One region of the Lysinibacillus sp. FN11 genome, then DNA from elsewhere that is predicted to be linked to it. Evidence: riboswitches for the same ligand, from Rfam matches in the RefSeq annotation. Region 1 holds a riboswitch; each other region holds the start of a gene.

Region 1 (4,142 bases):
CTTCCTTCAAGCAAAGGGTGCAAAAGAAGTAGGAGTTGAAATGTATACATTATCGAAAACCTATAATATGGCTGGCTGGCGTATAGGCTTCGCTGTAGGGAATGCCGAGATTATTGCTGCTATTAATCTTATTCAGGATCATCTGTTTTGTAGTCAATTCCCTGCCATTCAACAAGCCGCAGCAGTAGCACTGACAGCTTCCCAACAATGTTCGGATGAACTACGAGCTACTTATGAGCGTCGCCGCAATGTACTCATTGAAGAAGCTCGACGAATTGGCTGGCATGTTACGGCTCCAAAAGGCTCCTTCTTCGCATGGCTTCCTGTACCACTAGGCTATACAAGTGAACAGTTTGCTGATCTTTTGCTCGAAAAAGCTGATATCGCTGTAGCAGCAGGTAATGGCTTCGGTCAATATGGTGAAGGCTATGTACGCGTAGGGTTGCTAGTTAGTGAGGAGCGCTTACGTGAAGCAATCCATAGAATCGAGCAATTACAATTGTTTAATAGATAATGATGAGGGCGTATCCTGTAGCTATCCCTAGCTACAGGATCATTAATATTTTTCAATTTTCCTTGGTTGCCCTAAATCATTTTCTAATGGATAAAATTGAGCATGACCTGTTTCATCATCCCATTTTCGAATATGTTGAATACCTTGTACCTCTGCCAACACGATGTCAACAGTAATAACAGGGTTTCCCCCTTTTATTAAATGCCCACCCGATACAACACCCCATTGATCGCTCATAGAGCCATGGAAATGTGTCTCATATCCACCATCTCGTTTACACACCACACCTGAACCTTGAATAAATTCTAATGGTCCCTCTTTTTCCATCACATCACTAAAACGAACTTGAATTTGAGCTGTTGCATCTGGCACTAAATAAACAAAGCTACTTTTTTGAAAGCTGCCAATACAGCTTACAATTGTGGCTGACTCTATATTATTCTCTTCGCAAAGCGCTTCAATCCCTTCAATGATATCTGTTCCCGTTAGAAAACGAGCACTAATAACCTTACCAAATGAACCTATACCATAATTAACTCTTACAGACATTGTTATCCCTCTTTTGCGTCGAAATATTATAATTATATAAAAAATTTAAAAATTATTTATTGACTTACTATACCCTATAAATTATATTAGTTCTATCGGAATTACAAAAAAATATTATAAATCTCTTATCAAGAGTAGCTGAGGGACTGGCCCTATGAAGCTCGGCAACCTCCTTTTTTAAAGGAAGGTGCTAAATCCTGCAAACGAACTTCGTTTGATAGATAAGAGAGGACATCTTTTCATGAGCCTCTCTTAATTTGTAAGAGAGTTTTTTTATTTTCAAAAAACCGATAAAAACAATCTTGGAGGTATTTTCATGAAAAAGAAAAATAAATTTTTAGTAGGTTTAGCAAGTCTAACATTAGTAGCAGCTTTAGCAGGCTGTGGCTCTAAAGAAGATAGTAAAAGCCAAGCTGAAGGAATTGATGAAAAGAAAATCGTTGTAGGCGTCACTTCTGGTCCACACGAACAAATTGCAGAAGTAGCCGCTAAAGTAGCAAAAGAAAACGGGCTAGAAGTAGAGCTAAAATCATTTTCTGACTATGTTTTACCTAATACATCCTTAGCTGAAGGTGATCTTGATGCGAACAGCTATCAACACGAGCCTTTCCTGGATACATTTAATAAAGATCATGATACAGATTTAGTACCAGTGGGCAAAACGATTTTAAATCCAATGGGTATCTACTCTGAAAAATATAAATCCTTTGATGACATTCCTGACGGTGCAACGTTTGGCTTACCAAATGACCCAACGAATGGAGCGCGTGCCCTCTTTGTTTTACAGGAAGCTGGCTATATTCAGTTAAAAGATGGCGCAGACTTAACAGCCTCGATTCGTGATGTAGAAGAAAACAAAAAGAATTTAAAATTCATTGAATTAGAGGCAGCTCAAATTCCTAAACAACTTAGTGAAGTAGACGTAGCAGCTATTAATACAAACTTTGCATTAGAAGCTGGTATTAACCCTAAAGATGACTCTATTTTATTGGAATCTACTGATTCTCCATACGTGAACTATATTGTTGTACGTGCTGAAAATGAAAATGATCCAACAATTAAAAAATTCGTTGAGGCTTACCAATCTGATGAAGTACGTCAATTCATCGAAGAAGAATTCAAAGGTTCAGTAATCCCTAGTTGGTAATACATTCAGGAAGCTTCTATAAAGCCGAAGAATCTGTCGAAATTCCTCTATAGGAAAACGAGCAGATTCTTGCTTTTTAGAAGGTGGAGAAAGGAGCAAACAGTCGCATGATTCAATTACAAAATATCTCAAAAGAATTCAAGTCGAAAAAAGGCATCATAAAAGCTGTGGATGGCATCAATCTTCACGTAAAAAAGGGACAAATTCATGGTGTAATCGGCTATAGTGGTGCTGGTAAAAGTACACTCATTCGTTGCGTTAATCTACTCGAACGTCCTACAGCAGGAAAAGTAGTGATAGACAATGTAGACATTACGACCCTTTCTCTTCAAGAATTACGTCAAACACGCCAAAAAATCGGGATGATCTTCCAGCACTTTAATCTATTAAAAACAGCAACAGTTTACAATAATATTGCAGTTCCATTAAAGCTTCTAGGCTATAAAGAGGCAGAAGTAAAAAAACGAGTAGCTAAGTATGCTGAAATTGTCGGTTTAACAGATAAACTAGATAGTTACCCAAATCAACTTTCAGGTGGTCAAAAACAGCGTGTGGCTATTGCACGTGCCTTAGCACAGGAACCAGAGATTTTACTTAGTGACGAAGCAACAAGTGCACTTGATCCTGAGACAACGGAAGCCATTCTTGAATTGTTGTTAAAAATTAATCGTGAATTAGGCATTACGATTCTGCTCATCACACATGAAATGAATGTAATTCAAAAAATTTGTGATGAGGTTTCTGTTCTAGAATCAGGGAAAGTTGTGGAATTTGGCACAGCGATTGAACTTTTTGCGAAACCGAAGCACCCTACAACGCGAAAGTTTTTAAATACAATTTCACAACGTAATTTATCCCCCTCTCTTATTGAGCAATTAAATGTTTCAGGAAGTGTAATCCGTTTAACATTCCTTGGTGAAAGTACTGGTAAGCCATTATTAGCAGAAGTCACTAAGGTATACGATGTGCAACCAAATATTTTAACAGCTAATATTATTGAATTAAAAAACGGTATTGTCGGCAATATTGTGGTGCATTTACATGGCGAAACGCAGATTGTCCAAAAGGCGTTAACGTATTTTTCAGAAAATGGCGTGGCAGTGGAAGAATTAGGAGGTGCGTTCAATGAGTAGTATCCAAAGTTTCTTTACAGATTGGTCAGATGTAATTGGCAAAGCAATTATCGAAACATTTCAAATGGTCGGAATTTCATTGTTGTTCTCCATTCTGATTGGTATTCCATTAGGGCTATTAATCGTTTTAACACGACCAGGACAATCCTTTGAAAATAAATTTTTCTATCAGTTTTTTAATCTATTTATCAATATTGTTCGCTCTGTTCCATTTATCATTTTATTATTCTTCATCTTACCTTTTACCAAGTTAATTGTAGGTACAACAATTGGTGTTAAAGGTGTAATCGTTCCGCTAGTTGTTTACACAGCTCCTTATATTGCACGACTGATGGAATCTGCGCTATTAGAAGTGGATTCAGGAGTAGTAGAAGCCTACACAGCCATGGGTATTAAACGTCGCCATATCATTTGGCATGTCCTATTACGTGAAGCTCGACCATCTATTATATTAGGCTTAACGATTGCCACAATAGGATTAATTGGTGCAACAGCAATGGCAGGAATGGTTGGTGCTGGCGGTTTAGGTGACCTTGCCTATCGTTATGGTCATTTACGCTATGAGGTTGATGTGATGTATGCAACTGTCTTTATCTTAATCATCCTTGTGCAGAGCATTCAATCCATCGGTAACCGCTTCGCCGCGAAGTTGAAAAAAGACTAATAGGAGAATGAAGATGACAAACGAAATTTATGTAGAGAAGTATGGCTATATTGCAACGTTAGTATTAAATCGCCCGGAAAAACGGAATTCTTTATCAAGGGCAATGTTTCAAGCCATAGTAGACCAACTAGAGCT
Region 2 (4,142 bases), 1.5 Mb from region 1:
TCTTGCATGATGTCATGGGTGAATTTTATATCATTCATTAGAATCACTCCATCTAGTTTTTTCTTATTATTACTTTCTATCATTTATTTCGTAGATTAACAACATTACTATAGTAATAAATGTGACTAAACAATATCTAAACATAAATAGACGTCATAAAAAATACATAGTTTCTCATCAATTTAACTACAAATAAAAAAGAGTACATAAGTCGTTAAACTTATGTACCCTTTTTATTTAATTCTTATTTTACCGGTACTACTGCACCTTTCCACTCTTCTAAAATGAAGTCTTGGATTTCTTTAGATGTTAATACTTCTAATAATTTTTTAATTTCAGGTTTTGTTTCATCACCTGCACGTACAGCGATGATGTTAACATATGGAGATTCTTTATCTTCAAGAGAAATAGCATCTTCAATTGGGTTTAAACCGTTATCGATGGCAAAGTTAGAATTGATAAGTACTGCATCGCCTTCATCATTTTCGTACATTTGTACAAGCATCTCTGGTGCAGTATTTGCATCGAATTTAAAGTTTTTAGGATTTTCTTCAATATCCTTTAATTCTGCTGCTGTTTTATCAATGCCTTCTTTTAGTTTGATTAAGCCTTTAGCCTCTAATAATGACAGCATACGACCATGGTCAGATACTGAGTTAGAAAGTAAGATTGTTGCGCCTTCTGGCAGGTCTTCTAACGTTTTATATTTTTTTGAGTAAATACCGATTGGTTCAATGTGAACACCACCTGCATTGACGAAATCATAGCCATTGTCTTTAATTTGTAGCTCTAAATAAGGAATGTGCTGGAAATAGTTGGCATCAATATCTTTTGACTCTAAATTTTGGTTTGGTAGAACATAATCTGTATACGTTTCAATTTCAAGGTCTATGCCTTCTTTAGCTAAGATCGGTTTTGCTTTGTCTAAAATGACTGCGTGTGGTGTATTAGAAGCACCTACTTTTAATGTTACGTTTTCTTTGCTATCTGTTTGATCACCTGATGCTGATTTTTCATCTTCTTTTTTATCTGTACCGCAAGCTGCTAATGCTAGTACAAGTATTGATAAAAATAATCCTGCTAATAACTTTTTCATTTATGACACTCCCTTTTATTTGTTTAAAATATGTTAGCGGTAAGAACCGAAATAACCTCTTTTACTTGCTAGCGTTTATCAATTTTCTCGGTAATTAAATCACCAATCCATTGAATAATAAATACGACTACTAAGATCAAAATAGTTGCCATTAATGTCACATCTTGGCGATTTCGCTGGAAGCCGTCTAAGAAAGCTAAGTTACCAAGACCCCCTGCACCAATAATTCCTGCCATCGCAGTATAACCTACAAGAGCAACAGCCGTTACAGTGATACCAGAAATCAAGGCTGGCAATGATTCAGGAACCAATACTTTCCAAATAATTGTAGAAGTTTTCGCCCCCATTGAACGAGCTGCTTCAATCACACCTTTATCAATTTCACGTAACGCAATTAATACCATACGAGCATAAAACGGTGCTGCACCGATAATTAATGCAGGTAACGCCGCATTAGCTCCTCGAATTGTACCTAGTAAAAACTTCGTAAATGGAATTAATAAAATAATTAATACGATAAATGGAATGGACCGGAAAATATTGACGAGTGATCCTGTTAAAAAGTTAACGATTTTATTTGCCCATAACTGATTGGGACTAGTTAAAAATAGAACAATACCAATGACTAACCCAAGAATAAATGTCACAACCGTTGATATAGCTGTCATGTATAATGTTTCATACGTAGCTTGCCACATATTTTCCCAGTCTACATTCGGAAAGAGATTAGTTAGCATTTTCAATCACCTCCGTCTGTACTTCCACTGTATTTAAATAACGAAGGGCTTCAGTGACGTTTGTCTGAGAGCCATCAATTTGCACAATCAATGTACCATATGCACCATTTTTTGTTTGCGAAATATTTCCGTGAACAATACTTACTTCTACATCAAATTGTTTCACAAGATGTGAGATGACAGGCTGTTCTGTTTTTTCACCAACAAAAATAAGTTTGACAAGTTGTCCAGTTGGATAGTTTGTTTTAATTTGTGCTACCGTATCTTGTGTTTCCTTAGTGTCTGTAATTTGAGATACAAACTTCTTAGTAATAGCTGCCTGTGGGGCTTGGAAGACTTGCAATACCTCACCACGTTCCACAATTTCGCCTGCCTCCATCACCGCTACACGATGACAAATTTTGCGAATGACATGCATTTCGTGGGTAATCAGGACGATTGTTAAGCCTAAGCGTTCATTTATATCTACGAGTAAATCAAGAATAGCATCCGTTGTTTCAGGATCGAGTGCGGAAGTCGCCTCATCACATAGTAAAACCTCTGGATTATTCGCTAATGCACGTGCAATTCCTACACGCTGCTTTTGTCCACCAGAAAGCTGGGATGGATAGGCCTTATCGCGCCCTTCTAAGCCTACAAGGGCAATCAATTCCTTCACACGTGCTTCACGTTGAGCCTTTGGGAAGCCTGCGATTTCTAAAGGGAATGCAATATTTTCGGCAACTGTTCTCGACCAAAGTAAATTGAAATGCTGGAAAATCATACTTACCTTTTGTCTAGCCGCTCTAAGCTTTTGCCCTTTTATCGATGAAAATTCTTGATTGTTCACCGTTACTGTTCCTGCTGTCGGTTTCTCTAAACCGTTTAATAAACGAATCATGGTACTTTTACCAGCACCACTATAGCCGATAATGCCAAAAATTTCACCTTTATTAATAGTAAGGTTGACGTCTTTGACTGCCGTTAATTCGCCATTTGCTGTTTTGTATTTCTTTGTAATATTTTGAAGCTGGATCATAGCGAATACTCCTTTTCTCATATAGAAAACCCCTTCACTCACAGACAAGTAGAAGGGGTCACGTATGATACGTTAAACCGTTCTCTCATCTTTCAAAGAAAAATCTTTGAGTGATTTGGCACCTTTTCACATTGTGATGGTTGCCGGGCTTCATAGGGCACTTCCCTCCGCCACTCTTCATAAGAGTTCGATATATTTAATGTTTTAGTAATATATTTGATACTTTACCACGCTAGTAAAGTTCAGTCAATTGATTTTTTTAACAATTCATATAAAAATGGTACGGATTGAAAGGCATAAATTTTTTCTGTCACTTTTCCGCCATCACTGATGAGTAGACAGGGAACACTTTCAATTTGATGCTCATAGGCAATGTGTTCCAAAAAGTTGATATTTGCTTTACCAATTTGTAGCTGTGGCAGTAATTGTTCAATAACGGACATCATTTTAGATGCCACTGCACATGTTCCACACATCGGTGTATATAAATAAAATGCAGTTTTCTCTCCCGACTGTTTAGCCGTTTCCCACTGCTCTGTTGACCATTCTTCCATTTACTCACGCAACCTTACAAAATATATTCATTATGGATTGAAAAATGTGCACGCAGTAAAATCATCGCTAGGACTTTTCTTGGTGTCGTTTCTACTTCCTTGTATGTTGGCATTGTGCGCAGATGCTCAGCTTCTGGATAATGTCTGTCCATTAATGCACGTAGCTTATCCCCAGAAGTATCTGCATCAAAAAAAGTAAATAGCTCACAGCCCTCATAGGGATCCAGTAGTTCTTCTAGTTGATGCACACCAATTGTACCATTCGTACATAGTATTGTAACATTCTCATTCAAAATAGGCTCAATTTGTAGCTTATCTGAACGCCCTTCTACTATCAAGCATTTTCCCTCGAACATTACGCCACCTCCATTTAGAGATCCCCACTTATAAGTCATTATATAACAAAAAACGCCGGTAGTTGCCGACGTTTTTCGATTATGGCTTGTCTTATTCAGCGATCATTTCTTCGTATTGCTCTGCTGTCATTAGTTTCTCAACTTCTGATGCATCAGCAGGCTCAACAACGATCATCCATGCTTTTTCATATGGTGATTCATTAACGAATTCTGGGCTATCTTCTAAATCTGCATTTACTTCCACTACAGTACCTGAGATTGGTGCATATAATTCAGAAACAGTTTTTACTGATTCTACGCTACCGAATGGATCATCTGTTTTGATTTCGTCGCCAACTTGTGGAAGCTCAACGAATACGATATCTCCTAATTCAGATTGTG
Region 3 (4,142 bases), 1.4 Mb from region 1:
ACACCTCTTGCCACAGTTTTACTGTTGCCTGCATGTCCTTGACGTAGAATTGGACGGATTCCATCGTGATAGCCTGTTTTACATCAATGGCACCACTTGCCTTTAATTGAACCAAACGCTCTTCATTTTCCTCCGCCCATTCAATTAAAAATGGAAAATCAATTGGCAGATCTGGCTTACCAAAATGCAGTAGCTTCCATTCTACCACCGTGCCATCTGGTCTTGTTCTGCTACATGCATCTGGTCCATATACTTCATAGCCCAATGCTCGCAAGCGTCGACCCTCTTCGTCAATATTTTTTGTGCGCAGAGCAATTCGAGAAAATCCCTGGCGCTCTTGATCACGTTTAAACGTATAATGTAGGGAATATGGGTATTGTGCCGCTTGCTCAAATAAATCACGATCATAGATAGCAATTTGTTCAATGTAGCTTAAGCCAAAGTAGCTTAACGTATTATAAGTCCCCCACATCGTGTGCTGCCCACCATTCACTGTATGGACATTTCGTTTATTGAAGAAAACCTTTATATTTTCTGGTGACTCCACTTGATGAACCAGATGATCAAAATATAAAGTCATGGCCATTCCCCTTTCTTTCCCCATTACCTTTACCTGTATGTTTGATTAGTTTAAAATTTACTCAAGAAAAGGAGTTACTAGTAGGATATGAAAAAAAGTTTCGTTTACCTACAAACTCCGTTCACTAATTTCATAAAGAGGTGATTTGAATGACAGATTTAGTAGCTGCTTTTAAATTGGCATTAGGTAATTATCCTACAGGCGTAACAGTTGTCACGACATGTCATGACACAAAACCGATTGGCTTAACCGTCAATTCCTTTGCATCTGTTTCAATCGACCCGCTCCTTATTTTGTGGTCACTCGATAAAAAATCTCAGCTCCATCCCTATTTCACGACTGCGCCAAATTTTGCGGTCAATATTTTAGCGAGTGATCAAGAGCATTTATGTACACTATTTGCTAGTAAAATCCCTGATCGCTTTGCACAAGCATCATGGTCAACTTCCTCTTTAGGACTACCGATTTTACATGATACCGCAGCTAATTTACAATGTAAAACATTTCAGCAAATCGATGCTGGCGACCATACCATTTTTATTGGGCAGGTCGTAGACACTACAAATGCTCAAAAAGAGCCTTTGCTGTATCATCGCCGCCATATCGGTCCCATACCAAAAAGCTTTTATAGCTAGCCTTTACACAAAAAAAGGCCACTTGTAAGCACAGGAAATCCTTCATGCTTATAGGTGGCCGTTTGACATAAGTTCTACTGAAATCATTGTTATTTTTTCTGCGGAAATCTCTGCTTTTCAAGCCTATTAATTTGCACAATCACACCATCTTGAATCGTAATATGCACTTCACCAAATTCAAGATTTTGAATCGCCTTCGCAATTGCCTCTAGTTTCTTATCATCTACTTTTACTGACTGAGCCATACGATACACCCCTTCTTTTTTATCCTTATTGTTCATAAAGAGGCCAACGCATCAAACTGATTGATAGCCCCTCCTATCTCTCAGACACCATCTGTTGGATTTGGCACCTGTTGTCCGGTTGCCGAGGCTTCATTGGGCCAAGTCCCTCCACCTCTCTTGATAAGAGTACTGCGTTTCTTGAAAATAATTCTATAATTCTGCTATAGGAATGTCAATACAAAATATTAGAAAACCTAGTTGAATACTATGCAATATGTCGTTTAGATTAAAAGACTCCCTATACCTAAAGTATTTTATGCCTAGTCAGTGAGAAATAGATGGCAATCCATTAATTTATTACAAGCTCCATTTCCTCATCATGAATTCAAGTGGGCCTCGATGATGTTTAGTCCTCCACCATACAGAAACCACGACACATCCTAAAAAATAACAGCAGGCATACAGCATGGAAAAAGCAAGTGTTTGGTTCTCCAGCTTTTGGCAAATAATTAGTATTCCAATGCCTATAACAACATGGCCAACATAATGCGTTAAAGACATTTGTCCAGTTAATATGAAAGATTGTATAACTTTATTTTTACATGTCTCTACAAGATAGATGGAGCCAACAATGATAACAATAGCCGAAGCCGAATTAGAGAGGACATACATCATATTCGGTGGAATCGGTCCTGTATCAAATAAATACAATGCACTCTCTACATCTAATAAATGAATGGTTGTCATCTTAATGAATAACGTTGAACAAGTCTCAGTCACGATGACTAGCAATAAGCCTATCACCAGTAAGTTTTTTCTTAATGTATGATTTGTTAAATCTAATGTGCCCATTACCATCCCTATCAGAAAGAAGCAAATCCAGGGGAATAGTGGATGATAGCCATTAAACATCAAATTTCTTATAAATCCAGCTGGTGTCCAAAAATCAAGATACTCTAGTAGCACATATGTTGGATGCCAACCAGCAAGGTAACTAAATTGAATTTGAAGCCATTGTGAAAGGATAAGGATGGCACCAATTATGAAGATCATCATTTTCTTGGATTGGGCAATCAAACAAGCAGCAACAAACATATACACGCCATAATAATGTAAGATATCTCCTGTCCAGCCGATTGCATATAATATAATCCCTATCGTAAATAACAAAAGCGCCCTCTTCCACAAAGTAAGTCGATTTTGACGAAGAAGGATTGGGTCCTTACTCTCTCTAGCCTGACGAGTCATTAAGGCTGTCCCTATTCCTGCTAGCATGACAAATACGGCCGAAGCACGTCCCTCGAAAAGATGTTGGAAGGCCATTAACCATGTTGAACCATTCGTTGTAGAACCTGTTATGACGCCAAAATTGACAATGAACATGCCAAGCATGGCGAGAGCTCTTGCAAAATCAAGACCTTCAATGCGCCGATCATCATTTCTTTTTGTCATCTTTGCCCCCTTGGATAACGCTATTCACTGCCTCCTTCCAAATAGCCCTATAGTTCAATTGGTTGCCTGTTAACATGAAATTACCGATATTATCATAGACGAGGGCTAGCATCTGTGCCTTCGCTTCTATATGGGGAGTATCCTCTAGCACGCCTAGCTGTACGCCATATCGTAGGATAGCAACAAAGCTCGTTAAAAAGCTTGTTTCTAGCTCTACTAATTGTCTTTTATAGTTTTCATCGCGGGCCGCTAATAGTACATATTGATTAAATATTTTATTAAAATAAGGGTCCTTGTCCTGTGCCTCAATAGATTTATAGCCTAGCTTAAGTAATTCCTCCTTAAAATTAGCAGAAGAAAGCTCTTTATACTCCACAGCGACATCATGTTGAATTTCTTTATACAATTCATCAAATATGAAAGCGATTAATTGATCTTTTGATTGAAAATAATAGTAAATGGCTGGTTTTGAAATACCGACCTCTGTAGCAATCATTGCTAAGCTTGTTTTTTCAAATCCATTTTCCGCAAACATCCCATAAGCAATTTCTATAATCTTTTGAAAAGTTTGTTCTTTATTTCCCATTATTACCCTCCTTTTTTACCGACCGTTAAGTAAATATTATAGGATGCTAACCTTTTAGACAAGAAAAAACTGCGTAGAAATATTTCTCTACACAGTTCATATTTATTGATTTTGTAAATACATCATTAAAGCTTCTGCTGTTTTTTGCTTGCCCATTACTTTAAGAGGCTGTCCATCAGCAGGTACAATCCAATGAGGTTCATCCCCCCATATAAAGACTGAGAGCTATTTGCTACCATAAATTGTGCATTGGCTGTTTCCATACGCAGTCTGGCACGAGCTAACAAGAATTCCTCATCATTCGTTGCTTCGAGCTTAAAGCCTACTAACGTTACATTCGGTTGCCATCCCTTAATTTGACCTAATACTTTTGGTGCTTTTTTAAAATGAATAATAGGTGGTTCGTCAGAAGGCATTTTCCCCGTTTCCTCCATTAAATTACCTGATTGATCATATACTTTGTCAATGACCCAATCAGAGCCCGCAGCCGCCATAATGACGATATCGACATGTTGTTGTTGAACTGCATGACGCACCTTTTGTCCTAAATCCTCTATGCCTTCAAATTGAATCAATGTCATATCATTTTGGTTTTCTGGGAGCTGTGCAAAGTAACCATGCATGTATACTACGTTAGCGCCAGCAGCCAGCGCCGCCTCTGCTAA
Region 4 (4,142 bases), 2.1 Mb from region 1:
AAGCAAGATGCTTGGATAGCAGCAAGCATTGGTGTTCTCCTTAGTTTACTGGTACTAAAATTATTTTTAACACTGGCCAATCAAACACCATCTCTAAACTTTATCGAGGCTAATGAAAAAATTCTTGGGCGTTTTTTTGGGAAAATCACAGCAATTTGTTTCCTGATTATGACCTTTCTTTCGGCTGGAGAATTACTCTATTTTATAGGTATTTTCATGAAAACGGAAGTAATGCCAGAGACACCGACATTAGCATTTGCCCTACTGTTCAGTATCATTATTATGTATGCCGCTTATTTAGGAATTGAGACCTTTGCCCGTTCGGCAGAAATCCTCTTCCCATTGTTTATCTTTATTTTTATTTTTTTCGTCCTTAGTATTACCCCTCAAATTACATTTGAGAATATTCAGCCTCTACTAGAAGCAACCAAAACATCTATGTTTTATAGTATTGCACGCTTTATGAGTATCTTTTCCTTTCCATTACTTGTATTAATGATGCTCTATCCTACTGGTGTCAATGTACAGCCGTCTGCACAGAAAGGGCTATATATTGGGGCAATCTTTGGTGGAATCGTCTTAGTTACGTTGATTGTCCTATCGATTCTTGTATTAGGTCCTGAAAACACAGCATCAAGGACTTTTCCTAGCTATGCCTTAGCACAAAGAATATCTATAGGAAATTTTTTACAGCGTATAGAGATCATTATGGCATTTATGTGGATTTCGTCTATTTATATTCGTACATTTATGTATTTCTATACGACCGTTGTTGGCCTCGCACAAATTTTAAAGATCAAGGATCATCGCCCACTCATTATACCGATGGGGATAATTGTTATTGGACTTTCTCAAATTGTTCATCCAGATATTGTGCATTCTACTAATTATAATAATGAAATTTGGCCAATCTTTTCCTTTATTTTCACCATTTTATTACCCATACTATTGCTGATTGTGGTAGTTATTCGAAATCGTAAATCCAAAGCTCAAAAAAACGAAACACCTCAGCAGGAAACAGAAAATGACAATCAAAAAGTCTAATTTCTTTTAAAGCTAGAAAAGAAATTAGACTTTTTATTAATTAAATATGATATTCGATTTCATCTACAAAATCCCATTCATATGGTGTTTCTTGGTAAACATAGTAGTTCAACCAGTTAGAGAATAATAGATGCGTATGGGCACGCCATGTATTCATCGGCACTTGTGTCGGATCGTCATTCGGGAAGTAGTTTACAGGAACAGCGATATCTATGCCCTTCGCCACATCGCGACTGTATTCATCGGCTAGCGTTGTCGCATCATACTCTAGATGCCCCGTAATCATAATATTTTTATTATCTTTTGATTGTACAATAAATACCCCTGCATCCTCTGAATAGGATAATAATCGTAGATCTGGATGATTGCGAACCTCGTCAATCGAAACAGATGTATAGCGTGAGTGGGGCGCAGTAAATAAATCACTAAAGCCACGTACCAAATCTACAGTTAAATCTGTAATCACATGGGAATAGACACCTGAGCATTTAGCAGAAAGCTCGACCTTCCCAATGCCATAATGATGATACAATGCAGCCTGTGCCCCCCAACATATATGTAGCACAGATGTCACATTCTTTTTTGACCAATCCATAATTTCTGAAATTTCCTGCCAATAGTTGACCTCTTCAAAAGCCATTTTTTCTACTGGCGCACCAGTTATAATCATACCATCATAGCGGCGGTGTCGAATCTGATTGAACGTTGTGTAAAAAAGCTGCAAATGAGATTTACTCACATTTTTAGACTCGTGTGTGGCTGTATTCAAAAAGGTAATATTCACCTGTAATGGTGTATTCCCCAATAAACGTAATAATTGGAGCTCTGTTTTTTCTTTTTCAGGCATTAAATTTAATATTAATATATTTAATGGACGGATTTGCTGTGTTTTCGCACGATCTTCTTCCATGACGAAGATTTTTCCTCACGTAAATGTTCTCCAGCTGGTAAATTTTTCGGAATATTAATTGGCATCTTGCTTTCCCCTCTCTATAATCACTCTCTTTTAGCAAACCTTGCTTGCATAGGATGCAACAAAATTAAAAAATCCTCCTCATTCCATACGAGATAGAATGAGAAGGATTTTTTTCACGTCCACTCTTATCTCTCAAAGGAAAAAATCCTTTGCTGGAATTAGCACCTTTCTAACAATTGTTAGAGGTTGCTGAAGCGTCATCGGGCCAAATCCCTCAGCTTCTCTTGATAAGATTATTTAATTATCTTGAATTGTAACACGAACTAGTTAGAATATCAATAATTCATAGAATATTTTGTGATTCATGTGCATGTTCCTTGCTCAATTGATGTACACTAAGCTTGCTATATGTGGTGTTTCTGCATTTAAAATTTATGGTAAACATGCCGTAATTATGTTACCATATACTTTTAGTAAGAGAGAGGAACGTGAATAGTTTGATTAAAATTGAATTTCCAAAACCAGATCTAGTAATCCGTCAACGTGAACAAGATTTAAAACCAGGTGATGTGCCAATCACACCTTACTTCGGTTTTATTGACTTCCATAAAATCACACGTGATAAAGGCGGCATTTTCTTATTCTATAATGACAAGAATGAGCTATTATTTGTTGGGAAAGCACGTAAAATTCGTCAACGTATTAAAAAACATTTCGAGGATAATGTATCTCCGATGAAAAACCATCGTGATGAAGTGTTCAAAATTGAAGTCTATGAAGTAGAAGATCCAATGGAACGTGAAATTTACGAAACATACGCGATTAATACTTTCCGCTCTAAATATAACGTAGACAAAGTCTTTTATTAGACATCTCATAAAGAAACCGAAATCTCATCTAAAGATTTCGGTTTCTTTTATCACATAATGGTCATACGATCAATGGGCGTACTCTGACCGTTTATTCGCAAATCAATGGTATCAAGCTCAGGATTCTTGACGGTGATTTGAAAAACATAGGGCTGAGCCTCTTTCCTTTGCTCGCTGCCTTCTTCTAACTGGATGATAAGCCTATTTCCCTCAGCTGTAATACTTGCCAATACATTCCCTTTTGAATAATAAACAAGATAATATGGAGCATCATTTTCATGTAATAGTTGTATTCTGTCATTAGAAACAATATTTTTTTGGACATTATCTGGGACAACCGTTAGCTCATGAATCGTTGGTGGATTGGTTGGTGGTGTAGCATTACAGGCTCCTAGCATGAGTAAGCTCATTAAACCTAGCAACACGAATTTTTTCAAGTTACTCCCCTTCCCTTATAAGACTATTCTAAGAAAAAAGCTTTCCGCTCCTTAGCAATCCAGTCTTCTAACTCCTGATCATCCCGTTTTACTAACCGATTAATGAGTACATCATGCCATATATAATCCTCTAACAAATAAATGTGAACGGAATCATTGGTGATAAAGGCCGTCTCTTGGGTAGATGGAGAATGACCATAAATCATTTCCTGACCATCTACCGATAAGATAAACCAATGCGGTGTCGACGCTTTTTTTGTATAATGTGTGGCTCTATGCTGGTCAATTGAGGCTAGATGCTCTCCTACATATAACGTAATGCCATGAACAGGAACATGCAGCGCCACCTCTTGCAAATCTTCACGTAAGACCTCATACATATCTTCCCACATCGACAGCATCACTTTTTTCTTCGCCTTCTTTAGAAGTGACTGACAATAATTGATAATAGATTCCCTGCCCTTCAGCATGACCACTTTAGGCTCAGCTTCCTGCACTTTTTCCTCTAATTTCTCTAGCTTCCCGCTTATAGACGTAAAATTCGACTCCCAGCGCTGTTGCATTTGCTGTAAGAACACAGACACAGGCATTGCCGAATAGGTCGTTTGTTCTGCGGTCTCTTCTTTTAACACGATGCCCTTTTCTACAAGGATATTTAAAATATCATACACTCTTGCACGTGGTATGCCAGAATTTTTACTAACCTGATAGGCACTGACATGACTTTGCTGAACAAGTGCCGTATAGGCCTTCGCTTCATATTCTGTAAAACCCATTTCTTTCAGCTGGGTGATTAATTCCTCCATGTAATCCCTCCATTATCTTTATTATAGGCTACCAATGTGAAGATTTGCCAATGAAAAAATGGGGTTTACA

The links. Region 1 has a riboswitch for S-adenosylmethionine ahead of NP781_RS24950 (MetQ/NlpA family ABC transporter substrate-binding protein). Riboswitches for the same ligand answer to the same signal wherever they lie in the genome.
Region 2: linked by a shared signal. The riboswitch ahead of NP781_RS17320 (methionine ABC transporter ATP-binding protein) and the one ahead of NP781_RS24950 (MetQ/NlpA family ABC transporter substrate-binding protein) in region 1 are both predicted to bind S-adenosylmethionine.
Region 3: linked by a shared signal. The riboswitch ahead of NP781_RS06595 (YezD family protein) and the one ahead of NP781_RS24950 (MetQ/NlpA family ABC transporter substrate-binding protein) in region 1 are both predicted to bind S-adenosylmethionine.
Region 4: linked by a shared signal. The riboswitch ahead of metA (homoserine O-succinyltransferase) and the one ahead of NP781_RS24950 (MetQ/NlpA family ABC transporter substrate-binding protein) in region 1 are both predicted to bind S-adenosylmethionine.

The regions. Positions count from the first base shown of each region.
Region 1 is NZ_CP102383.1:4,794,966-4,799,107, reverse strand. It holds gene NP781_RS24960 (pyridoxal phosphate-dependent aminotransferase) at 1-514, shown strand, start outside; gene NP781_RS24955 (PPC domain-containing DNA-binding protein) at 557-1,063, opposite strand; SAM riboswitch class I at 1,186-1,291, shown strand; gene NP781_RS24950 (MetQ/NlpA family ABC transporter substrate-binding protein) at 1,380-2,210, shown strand; gene NP781_RS24945 (methionine ABC transporter ATP-binding protein) at 2,318-3,343, shown strand; gene NP781_RS24940 (methionine ABC transporter permease) at 3,336-4,007, shown strand; gene NP781_RS24935 (enoyl-CoA hydratase/isomerase family protein) at 4,021-4,142, shown strand, end outside.
Region 2 is NZ_CP102383.1:3,259,243-3,263,384, forward strand. It holds gene NP781_RS17305 (response regulator) at 1-38, opposite strand, end outside; gene NP781_RS17310 (MetQ/NlpA family ABC transporter substrate-binding protein) at 245-1,096, opposite strand; gene NP781_RS17315 (methionine ABC transporter permease) at 1,165-1,833, opposite strand; gene NP781_RS17320 (methionine ABC transporter ATP-binding protein) at 1,823-2,851, opposite strand; SAM riboswitch class I at 2,934-3,037, opposite strand; gene NP781_RS17325 (thioredoxin family protein) at 3,094-3,405, opposite strand; gene NP781_RS17330 (toprim domain-containing protein) at 3,420-3,761, opposite strand; gene gcvH (glycine cleavage system protein GcvH) at 3,853-4,142, opposite strand, start outside.
Region 3 is NZ_CP102383.1:1,275,221-1,279,362, reverse strand. It holds gene NP781_RS06605 (VOC family protein) at 1-580, opposite strand, end outside; gene NP781_RS06600 (flavin reductase family protein) at 730-1,215, shown strand; gene NP781_RS06595 (YezD family protein) at 1,305-1,460, opposite strand; SAM riboswitch class I at 1,531-1,626, opposite strand; gene NP781_RS06590 (DUF418 domain-containing protein) at 1,797-2,891, opposite strand; gene NP781_RS06585 (TetR/AcrR family transcriptional regulator) at 2,875-3,477, opposite strand; partial or broken gene NP781_RS06580 (phosphopantothenoylcysteine decarboxylase) at 3,580-4,142, opposite strand, start outside.
Region 4 is NZ_CP102383.1:2,010,453-2,014,594, forward strand. It holds gene NP781_RS10750 (GerAB/ArcD/ProY family transporter) at 1-1,044, shown strand, start outside; partial or broken gene metA (homoserine O-succinyltransferase) at 1,085-2,019, opposite strand; SAM riboswitch class I at 2,143-2,254, opposite strand; gene NP781_RS10760 (nucleotide excision repair endonuclease) at 2,458-2,829, shown strand; gene NP781_RS10765 (hypothetical protein) at 2,880-3,266, opposite strand; gene NP781_RS10770 (TrmB family transcriptional regulator) at 3,290-4,072, opposite strand.